Linked DNA regions of Cupriavidus metallidurans CH34. The protein of the gene in region 2 interacts with the protein of the main gene of each other region in a pairwise test. Links are inferred from orthologs where the notes say so. Each region holds a gene or a part of one and is shown on either strand. Other genes may lie near its edges.

The links. Proteins that work in one complex are often made in the same cells at the same time.
Region 1: the proteins of RMET_RS09405 (region 2) and rlmB interact in binary tests that used the Escherichia coli proteins (3 or more experiments, as listed by UniProt). The link is inferred for Cupriavidus metallidurans CH34 from one-to-one orthologs.

What each region holds. Positions count from the first base shown.
Region 1 is NC_007973.1:2,267,754-2,273,529, forward strand. Bases 1,077-4,020 are described here. They hold rlmB (23S rRNA (guanosine(2251)-2'-O)-methyltransferase RlmB), read right to left. Parts: upstream 2,949-4,020; coding sequence 2,205-2,948; downstream 1,077-2,204. Other genes in these bases: tal (transaldolase), read left to right, coding at 1,077-1,404; RMET_RS10460 (SIR2 family NAD-dependent protein deacylase), read right to left, coding at 1,468-2,202; rnr (ribonuclease R), read right to left, coding at 2,992-4,020. In the rest of the region: ribose-5-phosphate isomerase RpiA, read right to left, coding at 1-329; more of tal, read left to right, coding at 448-1,076; more of rnr, read right to left, coding at 4,021-5,622. UniProt on the Escherichia coli protein: Specifically methylates the ribose of guanosine 2251 in 23S rRNA.
Region 2 is NC_007973.1:2,037,608-2,043,373, forward strand. The notes cover bases 941-3,874. They hold RMET_RS09405 (bifunctional ADP-dependent NAD(P)H-hydrate dehydratase/NAD(P)H-hydrate epimerase), read left to right. Parts: upstream 941-1,570; coding sequence 1,571-3,178; downstream 3,179-3,874. Other genes in these bases: RMET_RS09400 (D-amino acid dehydrogenase), read left to right, coding at 941-1,563; pgi (glucose-6-phosphate isomerase), read left to right, coding at 3,459-3,874. Also shown: RMET_RS09395 (TRAP transporter large permease), read left to right, coding at 1-239; more of RMET_RS09400, read left to right, coding at 274-940; more of pgi, read left to right, coding at 3,875-5,084; RMET_RS09415 (ABC transporter ATP-binding protein), read right to left, coding at 5,100-5,766. UniProt on the Escherichia coli protein: Bifunctional enzyme that catalyzes the epimerization of the S- and R-forms of NAD(P)HX and the dehydration of the S-form of NAD(P)HX at the expense of ADP, which is converted to AMP.

The DNA of each region.
Region 1 (5,776 bases), 230 kb from region 2 along the record:
ACGATCTTCTCGCGCGTCAGCGCACCGCCGCCGCCCTTGATCATCGCGCCCGAGTTGTCGATCTCGTCAGCACCGTCGACATAGACGGGAATGCTGTCGACCTCGTTCAGATCGAGCACATTGAAACCGTGCTGTTGCAAGCGGCGTGTGGAGGCCTCGGAACTCGACACCGCGCCCGAAAAGCGCTCCTTGAACGCCGCCACGGCGTCGATGAAGAGATTGGCGGTGGAGCCGGTGCCCACGCCGAGAACGGCGCCTTCGGGCACTTCCTGCTTCACATAGTCAGCGGCAGCTTGCGCGACCAGCGCCTTGAGTTCATCCTGAGTCATGACTACAGCCAGAAAAGCGTTGGGAAACGCGTAGTGTAGCGGATTGGTTCCCCATCTCCGACGTTTACGCCACGCGCCACGCCGTTACAATGGCCCCTCCCTCCGACGGAACCCAATCATGAACGAGCTTGAACAACTGAGGCAGTTCACCACGGTAGTGGCCGACACCGGCGACTTCCAGTTGATGAAGCAATACAAGCCACAGGACGCGACTACCAATCCGTCGCTGATTTTCAAGGCGGTACAGAAGCCGGAATACCGCCCGCTGCTGGAACAGGCTGTGCGCGATCACCACGGCAATTCGGGGCTCGATGGCGTCATGGACCAGCTCCTGATCGCATTCGGCTGCGAGATCCTGGCCATCGTGCCCGGCCGCGTGTCGACCGAGGTCGACGCCCGTCTGTCGTTCGATACCGAGGCCACCGTTGCCAAGGCGCGCCACCTGATCGGCCTGTACGAGCAACGTGGCGTGGCACGCGAGCGCGTGCTGATCAAGATCGCCTCGACATGGGAAGGCATCCGCGCTGCCGAGGTCCTGCAACGCGAGAACATCCGCTGCAACATGACGCTGCTGTTCTCGCTGGCGCAGGCAGTGGCTTGTGCCGAGGCCGGCGCGCAGCTGATCTCCCCGTTCGTGGGCCGCATTCTCGATTGGTACAAGAAGCAGGCTGGCGAGAAATGGGACCCCGTGGCGAACGGCGGCGAAAACGATCCCGGCGTGCGTTCCGTGCGCCAGATCTATGACTATTACAAGAAGTTCGGCTACGCGACCGAGGTCATGGGTGCCAGTTTCCGCGGCACCGATCAGATCCTGTCGCTGGCAGGCTGCGACCTGCTGACGATCAGTCCGGAACTGCTCGAGCAGCTTGCAGGCGGACAGAGTGCCGTTGCGCTCAAGCTGTCCGTGGAACAGGCACAGGCCGGCAACGTCGCGCGAATCGCCGCAGATGAACCCGCCTTCCGCTGGCAACTCAACGAAGATGCGATGGCAACGGAGAAGCTCTCCGAAGGTATCCGCCTGTTTGCAGCCGATGCGGTGAAATTGGAAAAACTCGTCGGCGAACTGGCCAGTTGAGTCGGGATCGCGGCTCTATCCAACACCTTGGAGGGAGCCGCGGATCCGCAGTCGAACAGTCGTTCAGACTGCCTGCGGCCAGAGCAACGGCAGGCATTCACCCGCCGGCGCGGGCAGGACGATATCCGCCGTCTCGTCCAGTGCTGACGGCTTCGGATTCACCACAATCACACGCGCGCCGTTTTCCTTCGCCACACCCGGCAGCGCCGCCGCCGGATACACCAGCCCCGACGTGCCCACAACCAGGCAGAGGTCACAGGACTCGGCCGCATGGTCGGCGCGGAAACGGGCCACTCGCGGCAGGTCCTCGCCGAACCACACCACGCCAGGACGCATCATCGCACCGCATATCGCGCATCGCGGGGGATCGCCCGGAATCGGCGGCACGGTATCGCAACGACCACAGCCATCAAGCCATTTGTTGGCGAAGAGGTTGCCGTGCAGCTCCACCACCTGCTCGCTACCCGCCTTCTGATGCAGGCCATCGATATTCTGCGTCACTAGCGTCATCGACTTCAGCCGGGCCAGCACCGCAAGCGCATGGTGGGCTGGATTCGGCCGGGCCGCCGCCACCAGCTCGCGCCGGTGCTGATACCACTGCCACACCAGCGCAGGTTGACGCCGGTACGCTTCTTCCGTCGCCAGTTCCTCGGGATCGAAGCGCTCCCATAGGCCGGTCAGCGCATCGCGGAACGTCGGCACACCGGACTCCGCGGAAATCCCGGCACCCGTCAGCACAAAGATCTGACGGGCCTCGGCAACCCAGCCACGCGCCTGCTCAAGGGCGAGGCTATCCATGATCAGCGCGGCAGACGGCGCTGACGCACCGCTTCGTACAGGCACACGCCGCTGGCCACCGACACGTTCAGGCTCTCGACGCCCCCCGCCATCGGAATTGCCACCAGTTCATCGCAAGTCTCGCGCGTCAGGCGGCGCATACCCTCGCCTTCCGCGCCCATGACGATGGCGGTCGGTCCCTTCAGGTCGACGTCGTACAGCGCCTTCTCGGTGCCGTCAGCCGTGCCGATCACCCAGATGCCACGCTCCTGCAGTTCGCGCAGCGTGCGCGCAAGGTTCGTCACCGTGATGTACGGCACGGTTTCGGCCGCGCCGCTGGCAACCTTCGCCACCGTGGCGTTCAGACCCACGCTACGGTCCTTCGGCGCGATCACCGCGTGAGCGCCAGCGCCATCGGCCACGCGCAGGCATGCGCCGAGGTTGTGCGGATCGGTGACGCCGTCGAGCAGGAGCAATAGCGGCGTGCCTTCGATGCCATCCAGGAGTTCGTCGAGGTTGAGCGCAAGCGAGACATCATCGGCCCGCGCCACCACGCCCTGGTGGCGATCCGTGCCGGCCATGCCGCGCAGGCGCTCGGCATCAACCGGATGCAGCGTCACGCCAAGACTCTCCGCCAGGCGGATAAAGTCCTGCATGCGCCGGTCACGGCGATTCGCTTCGATGTAGATATCGGACACGCTCTGCGCGTTCTGGCGCAGGCGTGCGTTGACGGCATGAAAGCCGATCAGGAGTTTGTGTTTGGCCATGGCGCGCATTGTACCCGCCATGGCCAACTTCAAACGCGCCAGATTAGCGCTTGCGGGCCGGCCGCGTGCTCTTGCCGGCGGGCTTGGGCGCGCGCTTGGTCGTCGGCTGCCGTTCGGTCTTCAGATGCGCCGGCTTTGGCTTGGCCGCTCGCTTTGCGGGCTTGCCTGACTGCGCCTTCTTCGCCGACCCGCGGCCATGCGGCGCATGCCCGACATGGGCGTCGCGCGGCTTGAGCGGCGTGATGACCGCCTCGAACACCGGTTGCTCTTCGATCACACGGTCGAGCGTTTCGTCGAACGATTCTTCCGGCTTCGAAGTGCCACCGAGCAACGCGGCAAGCTGGCGTCCCTTCTTGCGCGCCGGCACCGCGTGGGCAGCCGGCACCCGCGGCTGCTCGGGCACGCCGGCCCGGGCGCGCAGCGTCTTGGCGGACGGCTCCTGCACCAGACGGAAGTCGATCTTGCGGGCATCGAGGTCGACGCGCGACACCTGCACGCGCACGCGATCGGTGAGCCGATAGCGGATACCAGTCCGCTCGCCACGCAGTTCGTTGCGCGCCTCGTCGTACTGGAAATAGTCACTACCCAGTTCCGTCACGTGCACAAGGCCTTCCACATACAGCTCGTCGAGCTGCACGAAGATGCCGAACGACGTCACCGCGCTGATCGTGCCAGCGAAATCGCTGCCCAGCTTGTCGCGCATGAAGTAGCACTTGAGCCAGGCCTCCACGTCGCGCGATGCCTCGTCGGCACGACGCTCGTTGGCCGAGCAGTGCAACCCCAGTTCGTCCCAGACGCCCTCGTCGCGCTTCGCGCGCGCGGCAACGTTCTCGGCACGCTTCTCGGCATCGGCGGCCTGCATCCGGCGCGCTTTCGGCGAGATCTGCGTATTGAGCTCCGTCCCCTGGATAAAGGCCGGCCGATACTTCGTGTGCGCGAGGATCGCCTTGATCGAACGATGCACGAGCAAGTCCGGATAGCGGCGGATCGGGCTGGTGAAGTGCGCGTACGCCTCGTAGGCCAAGCCGAAGTGGCCGATATTGTCCGGGCTGTAGACCGCCTGCTGCATCGAACGCAGCAGCATCGTCTGCAACATCGGCGCATCGGGACGCGACTTGATCTTGTCCATGACCTCGGCATAGTCCGAGGCCTGCGGCTTGTCGCCACCGCCAAGCGACAGCCCAGCGGTCTTCAGGAACTCGCGCAGATTCTTGAGCTTCTCTTCGCTCGGACCCGCGTGAATCCGGTACAGCGCCGGATGCTTGAATCGCTCGAGGAAGTCGGCCGCGCAGACGTTAGCCGTCAACATGCACTCTTCGATCAGACGGTGCGCGTCGTTGCGAGTGCGCGGCAAGATCTGCTCGATCTTGCCCTGCGCGTTGCAGACGATATAGGTTTCGGTGGTGTCGAAGTCGATCGCGCCACGGGCACGGCGAGCCTTGAGCAGAACCTGGAACAGCTCATACAGGTTCTGCAGATGCGGCACCAGCTCCGCGCGCTTGTGGGCCTCGGGCCCCTTGGTATTCGACAGAACCGACCAGACCTCGTTGTAGGTCAGGCGTGCCGCGGAGTGCATCACCGCCGGATAGAACTGGTAGCCCTTGAGTTCGCCCTTGGCCGTGATCACCGCGTCGCAAACCATGCACAGACGGTCGACGTTCGGGTTCAGCGAGCAGAGGCCATTCGACAGCTTCTCCGGCAGCATCGGAATCACGCGGCGCGGGAAGTAAACCGACGTGGCGCGATCCAGCGCATCGGCATCGAGCGGCGTACCCGGCCGCACGTAGTGCGACACGTCGGCGATCGCCACGATCAGACGCCAGCCCTTTGCACGGCCGATCTTGACCTGCTCGCAATAGACGGCATCGTCGAAGTCGCGCGCATCCTCGCCATCGATCGTGACCAGCGGAATGTCGCGCAGGTCGATGCGATGATCGAGGTCGGCCTGACGCACCTCATCGGGCAACCCCTGTGCTTCCTTGACGGCAGCGGGCGAGAACTGATGCGGCACGCCATACTTGCGCACGGCAATCTCGATCTCCATGCCGGGATCGTCGATATCGCCAATCACCTCGACCACGCGGCCCACCGGCTGCACGTAGCGATCAGGCCATTCCATCAGTTCGACGCTGACCACCTGCCCCACGCGCGCCTTGCCTTGGGCCTTGGGCGGAATCAGGATGTCCTGGCCAATGCGCTTGTCTTCCGGCGCCACCACAAGCACGCCATTTTCGGACAGCAGTCGGCCGATCACGAAGCGATTGGCACGCTCCACGATCTCAACGATCTGCCCTTCCGGACGGCCGCGTCGGTCATAGCCAACCACGCGCACCTGCGCGCGATCGTTGTGCATCGCCTTCTGCAGCTCGCGCTCGGGCAGGAAGATATCGTCCTCGCCGTCGTCGCGAATCAGGAAGCCGAAGCCGTCCCGATGGCCCTGCACGCGGCCAAGCACGAAATTGGGTTGATGGGCCAGCTCATAGCGGCCCTTGCGATTGAGTTCGATCTGGCCGTCGCGTTCCATCGCGGCGAGCCGTTTCTGAAAGCCGTCATGCTCTTTGCGCGTGACGGCCAGGGCCTTGGCGATATCGCCGGCCGACAGGGGCGACCCCGAAGTTCTCAGTACGCCAAGGATTTCTTCCCGGCTGGGGATCGGATAGTTGTTCTGATTCAATTTTTCTCGAAACTGTTTGACAAACGTTTTACGGTCGCTATAATGGCCGCTTCGGTTGTTTCGACACCTGCCCAGGTGGCGGAATTGGTAGACGCACTAGGTTCAGGTCCTAGCGGTGGCAACACTGTGGAGGTTCGAGTCCTCTCCTGGGCAC
Region 2 (5,766 bases):
TCGATCTGGTATGGTTTGGCATCTTCATCGTGCTGCTGGTGGAAATCGCCGAGGTCACGCCACCCGTCGGATTCAACTTGTTCGTGCTCCAGAGCATGACCGGCAAGGACAGCAACTACATCGCCAGGGTGTCGTTGCCGTTCTTCATGATGATGGTGCTGGCGATCGGCATCATCACCGTGTGGCCCAGCGTGGTGACATGGCTGCCAGACGTGGTCATGGCGAAGGAGCTCAAATAGCGGCACTTCATCCTGAAGGGGGCAAAGCTAGCGGATGCACGTGATCATCATCGGCGCCGGCGCAATCGGCGTCTGCTCGGCCTGGTACCTGCGCCAGGCCGGCTTCGAAGTCACTGTACTGGAGCGACGCGGCGCCCCCGCGCAGGAAGCCAGCTTTGGCAACGCGGGCATGATCGCCCCCGGCTACGTCACACCCTGGGCGGCGCCCGGGATGCCCGGCAAGATTGTGCGCTCACTGTTCCAGCACGCCTCGCCGGTCGTGTTCCGCCCAAGCGTCGACCCCGCGATGTGGCGCTGGATCGTGCGCTGGCTGCGCGAATGCAACCCCGAAAGCTATCGCACCAACAAGCTGCGGATGCAGCGTGTGGCGTTCTACAGCCGCGCCTGTCTGCACGAGCTTCGCTCGGCGCTCGAGATCGAGTACGAGCAATCACGTGGCTACCTGCAACTGTTTCGCACACAGCGCGACCTTGATCTCGCATCGCCTGCATTGGCGCTGCTGCGCGAGAACAACGTCCCGCATCAGCTCATCGACGCCGCCGGTTGCCGGCGTATCGAACCCGGCCTGACCGACGACACGCCACTAGCTGGCGGCCTGCACCTTCCGGAGGATGAATCCGGCAATTGCCCGATCTTCGTGCGCAGACTGCACCAGCACGCGGAAGCCGCGGGGGTGCGGTTTCGCTTCCAGACCGAAGTTGCCCGGTTGCGCAGGACGGACGGCCGCCTGACAGTCGAACTCGCCGCGCTCCGTGGCCATGCCCGGGAAGTGCTCGATGCGGACCGCGTGCTGCTTGCCGCCGGCGTTGGCAGCGAGACGCTGCTGCGCCCGCTGGGGCTGCGCCTGCCGCTCTACCCGGTCAAGGGTTACTCGGCCACGGTCATGGTGACGGACGAACTACAGGCGCCGCTAGGCGCCCTGATGGACGAATCGTTCAAGGTGGCCATCACGCGCATGGGCAATCGACTGCGCGTGGCGGGCACCGCGGAGCTTGGATCGCGCAAGCTCGATCTGCGGCCGGCCGCGTTGCAAACCCTGATCAAGGTCGCGCGCGACTGGTTTCCGGTAGCCGGGCACTACAATGCCGCCACGCTCTGGGCCGGAGCGCGACCGATGCTGCCTGACGGCCCGCCCCTGATCGGCGCCACCCGCGTGCCGGGCCTGTTTCTGAACCTCGGCCATGGCTCGACGGGCTGGGCGATGAGCTGCGGATCGGGCAAAATTGCCGCGGACCAGATCGCCGCGAGCGCCGGCCAAGGCGACGGGCCAGCCATCGACATGGATGGGCTGACACCCGAACGTTACCGGCTGGGCCCCGCCTGATACCGATATGAGCACGACTGTCTCGCCTTCGACATCCCCGGACCCCGACGCGACGCCGGACCGCATCGCGCTGGATCCCGCCGGCACGGACGTTACGCCGCTTTACGACCTGACGACGATCCGTCGCGTGGAGCACGCCGGGCTGGCCGCGACCCCGCCTTTCACGTTGATGTCCCGCGCGGGCGCTGCGGCAGCGGACTGGCTGCACGCATGGGTGCCGAATGGCCGCATCCTCTGCCTGGCTGGCCCTGGCAACAACGGCGGCGACGCGCTGGTCGCCGCCCTGCGCCTGCATCAGCGCGGACGGCTCGTGGAAACCTGGCTGATCGGCGAAGCCGACCTGCTGCCCGCCGATGCGGCCCGCGCCTGGCTCGAGGCCCGCGCCGCCGGCGTGCCGCTCCTGGCGCTGCCCAACGATGCCGATACCGGGATTCCTCCCTGGCCGAATGGATGCGCGGCAATCGTTGATGGATTGCTGGGGATCGGACTCAACCGTGCGGCCGACGGCAATATGGCGCGTTGGATTGATCATCTCAATAACTCGCACCTGCCGGTATTCTCGCTCGATATCCCGAGCGGATTGTTCGCCGACACCGGCGCCGGCAACCCGGCGGTCCGGGCACAACGCACGCTGACGTTCCTGGCTGCCAAGCCGGGCCTGCTGACCCTGGATGGCCGCGATTGCGCTGGCGAGGTCGATATCGCACCACTCGGGCTCGACTATCCGCCAGCCGAACATCCCGTGGCGGTGGTCAATCAGCCGCCGGGTTTTTCCCATTCGCTGCCGCGACGTGAGCACGCGGATAACAAAGGCAGCTTCGGCAGCCTGGCAGTGATCGGTGGCAGCCATGGAATGACCGGGGCCCCATTGCTTGGCGCGCGCGCCGCCCTATATCTGGGCGCCGGTCGTGTCCATGTGGGATTCCTCGCGCAACCGGCACCCGCCATCGACCCGGTCCATCCGGAGTTGATGCTGCACGCCGTGACGGAGCTTTCGCCCGGCGCGATGTCCGCCTACGTGGTCGGCCCCGGGATGGGCACGGGTGCCTCCGCGCGCAAGCAACTGACGCAATTGATCGATATCTGCGCCAACGCGGCGACAGCCGCACCGCTGGTGCTCGATGCGGATGCGCTCAACCTGCTGGCTACCGATGGCACGCTGGCCCAGCAACTTGTCGAAAGCGGCGTGGCACACGTGATGACGCCCCACCCGCTTGAGGCCGCGCGACTGCTGGGCAGCACCGTGGCCGATATCCAGCGCAACCGGCTGGCGGCCGCCACCGCGCTGGCCACGCGGTGGCAGGCCACGATCGTACTCAAGGGCTCCGGGAGCGTGATCGCGTCCCCAGACGGCGCGCCGCCCGCGATCAATCCAACCGGCAATGCCGCGCTCTCCACCGCGGGCACCGGTGATGTCCTGGCCGGAATGATCGGCGCCCTGATCGCCCAGGGCATGCCGATCGTCGCAGCCGCGCGCGCGGCGGTCTGGATTCACGGCCGCGCCGCCGACAGGCTAGTAGCGTCGGGCACGGGCCCGGCTGGCATGACTGCCAGCGAGCTCTATCTTCCCGCCCGGGATATTTTCAACGCGTTGCTGCGCGGTGGCGGCGCGTGACGTCCCGCCAACGCCACCAACAATGCCGCGCGAATCACGCCAGACGCCGTCCAGGTGATCTCAGGTGATGCGCGCGGCGCGGCACGCGTCGGACAATTGCCGATAGGGGGCGTTGGCACCCTCTGCTAAGGTAACGACATCCCGACGTCGGAAACCGTCAATCCCGCAAGCCTCGTTACTTTTTGCTGCCACTTCCGGAATTTGCGATCACATTCTGACGATATACTTGCTGGCGCCTGCCTCGTGCGGGCGTTCGTGCCCGATTTCCCCCCAAGAACGAATGCCGACTGACCTCCAAGCCTGGAACGCCCTTCGCCAACACCATGACGTCGTCCGCGAGACGCCGATGCAGCAGTGGTTCGCCGAAGCCGGGGCTGCCCAACGGGTCGATGCCTTCTCGCTGGAAGCCTCTGGCCTGTATCTGGATTACTCGAAGAACCGCATCACCGGCGAGACCCTTGCGCTGCTGATGAAGCTTGCCGAGGAAGCCGGCGTGCCGGCGCGCCGCGACGCCATGTTCGCTGGCGAACATATCAACGCCACCGAAGATCGTGCCGCGTTGCACGTCGCGCTACGCGCCCTGCCCGACGCGCCGTTCAAGGTCGACGGCGCATCGGTCATGCCCGCCATCCACGATGTACTCCGCCGGATGCGCGAGTTTGCCGGCCGCGTGCGCAGTGGCGTTTGGACCGGCTCCACGGGCCAGGGGATCACCGACATTGTCAACATCGGCATCGGCGGCTCTGACCTGGGCCCGCGCATGGTATGCCGCGCCCTGGCGCATCTGGCCGACCCGCGCGGACCGCGTGTGCACTTCGTTTCGAATGTGGATGGCACCGAGCTTGCCGAAACGCTCCAGCGCCTGGATCCAGCACGCACGCTAGCGATCGTCTGTTCGAAGACGTTCACCACGCTCGAAACCATGGCCAACGCCTGCAGCATGCGGGACTGGTTCCTGCGCCACGGCGTGGCCGAGAATCAGCTCGCGCGGCACTTCGTCGCCGTGTCGACCAATCGCGACGCGGTGGTCGATTTCGGCATCGACCCGAACAACATGTTCGAGTTCTGGGATTGGATCGGTGGCCGGTTCTCGCTGTGGTCGTCGGTCGGCCTGTCGATTGCGCTGGCCGTCGGCTTCGACGCCTTCGAGGACCTGCTGCTCGGGGCCCGCGCGATGGACGATCATTTCCGCACTGCACCGCTCGCCCAAAACATGCCGGTGGTGATGGCGATGCTGGGCATCTGGTATCGCAATTTCCACGACATGCCGACGAGCTGCATGGCGCCCTATTCGACCTCGCTCGAACTGTTTCCGGCGTTCCTCCAGCAACTCGAGATGGAGAGCAACGGCAAGTCGGTCCAGCTCGATGGCCGTCCGGTGGACGCGGATACCGCGCCAGTGGTCTGGGGCACGGCTGGCACCAACGGCCAGCACGCCTACTTCCAGATGATCCACCAGGGCTCACAGATCGTGCCGGTCGATTTCGTCGCGCCGCTGGTGCCGCCGCGCGAACTGCCGGGACATCACGTCAAGCTGCTGGCCAACTGCTTTGCACAGGCCGAGGCATTGATGCGCGGACGCAGTGCGGAAGAACTCCAAGCGGCCGGCGTCGACGCAGCACGCATTCCGCATATGGTGTTCGAGGGCAACCGCCCCAGCAACATGCTGCTGATGGAAAACCTGACGCCGCACGTGCTGGGCGCGCTGATCGCGCTCTATGAGCACCGCACCTTCGTGCAGGGCATCGTCTGGAACATCAATTCGTTCGATCAGTGGGGCGTGGAGCTCGGCAAGATCCTGGCGCGCCCGATCGAGGCCGAACTCAGTGGCAATGCCACGGAAGCCCACGATGCATCGACCGCCGCGCTGATCGCGCGGGCACGCCGCTCACTGGCGCGCAGTTAACCCCGTCGACACCGCTCAGACGCCCACATCCATGAACTCATCGCTGGCTACACGGCCAGCCTCGATCGTCAGGATGCGGCCGCATCGCGCCGCCACCGAACGGTCGTGCGTGACCAGCACGAGTGTCGATCCCGCATCGCGATTGAGCTCGAACATCAGCGCGATGACCGCCTCGCCCGTGGCGGTGTCCAGACTTCCGGTCGGCTCGTCCGCAAACAAAATATCGGGCCGCGCAACGAAGGCGCGCGCCAACGCCACACGCTGCTGCTCGCCGCCGGAAAGCGTGCGTGGATAATGGGACAGCCGCTGACCGAGCCCAACTCGCTCCAGCATGTCGACGGCCCGCTCGCGCACGTGATCGGTCTCGCCACGCAACTCGAGCGGAAGCATTACGTTCTCCAGCGCGGTCAGATGGCCGACCAGCTGGAACGACTGAAACACGAAGCCAACGTGACGCCCGCGCAGCGCGGCACGCTGGTCTTCATCGAGCCGGAACAGATCCTGACCATGGAGCCGGACCGATCCCGTGCTCGGCAGATCGAGCCCGGCAAGCAGGCCAAGTAGCGTGGACTTGCCCGACCCAGACGCCCCGACAATGGCCAACGTTTCACCCGCTGTGACGGAAAACGTTACGTCGTGCAAAATCGTCAGCGAACCGGTCGTATCGGCTACGGTCTTTCCT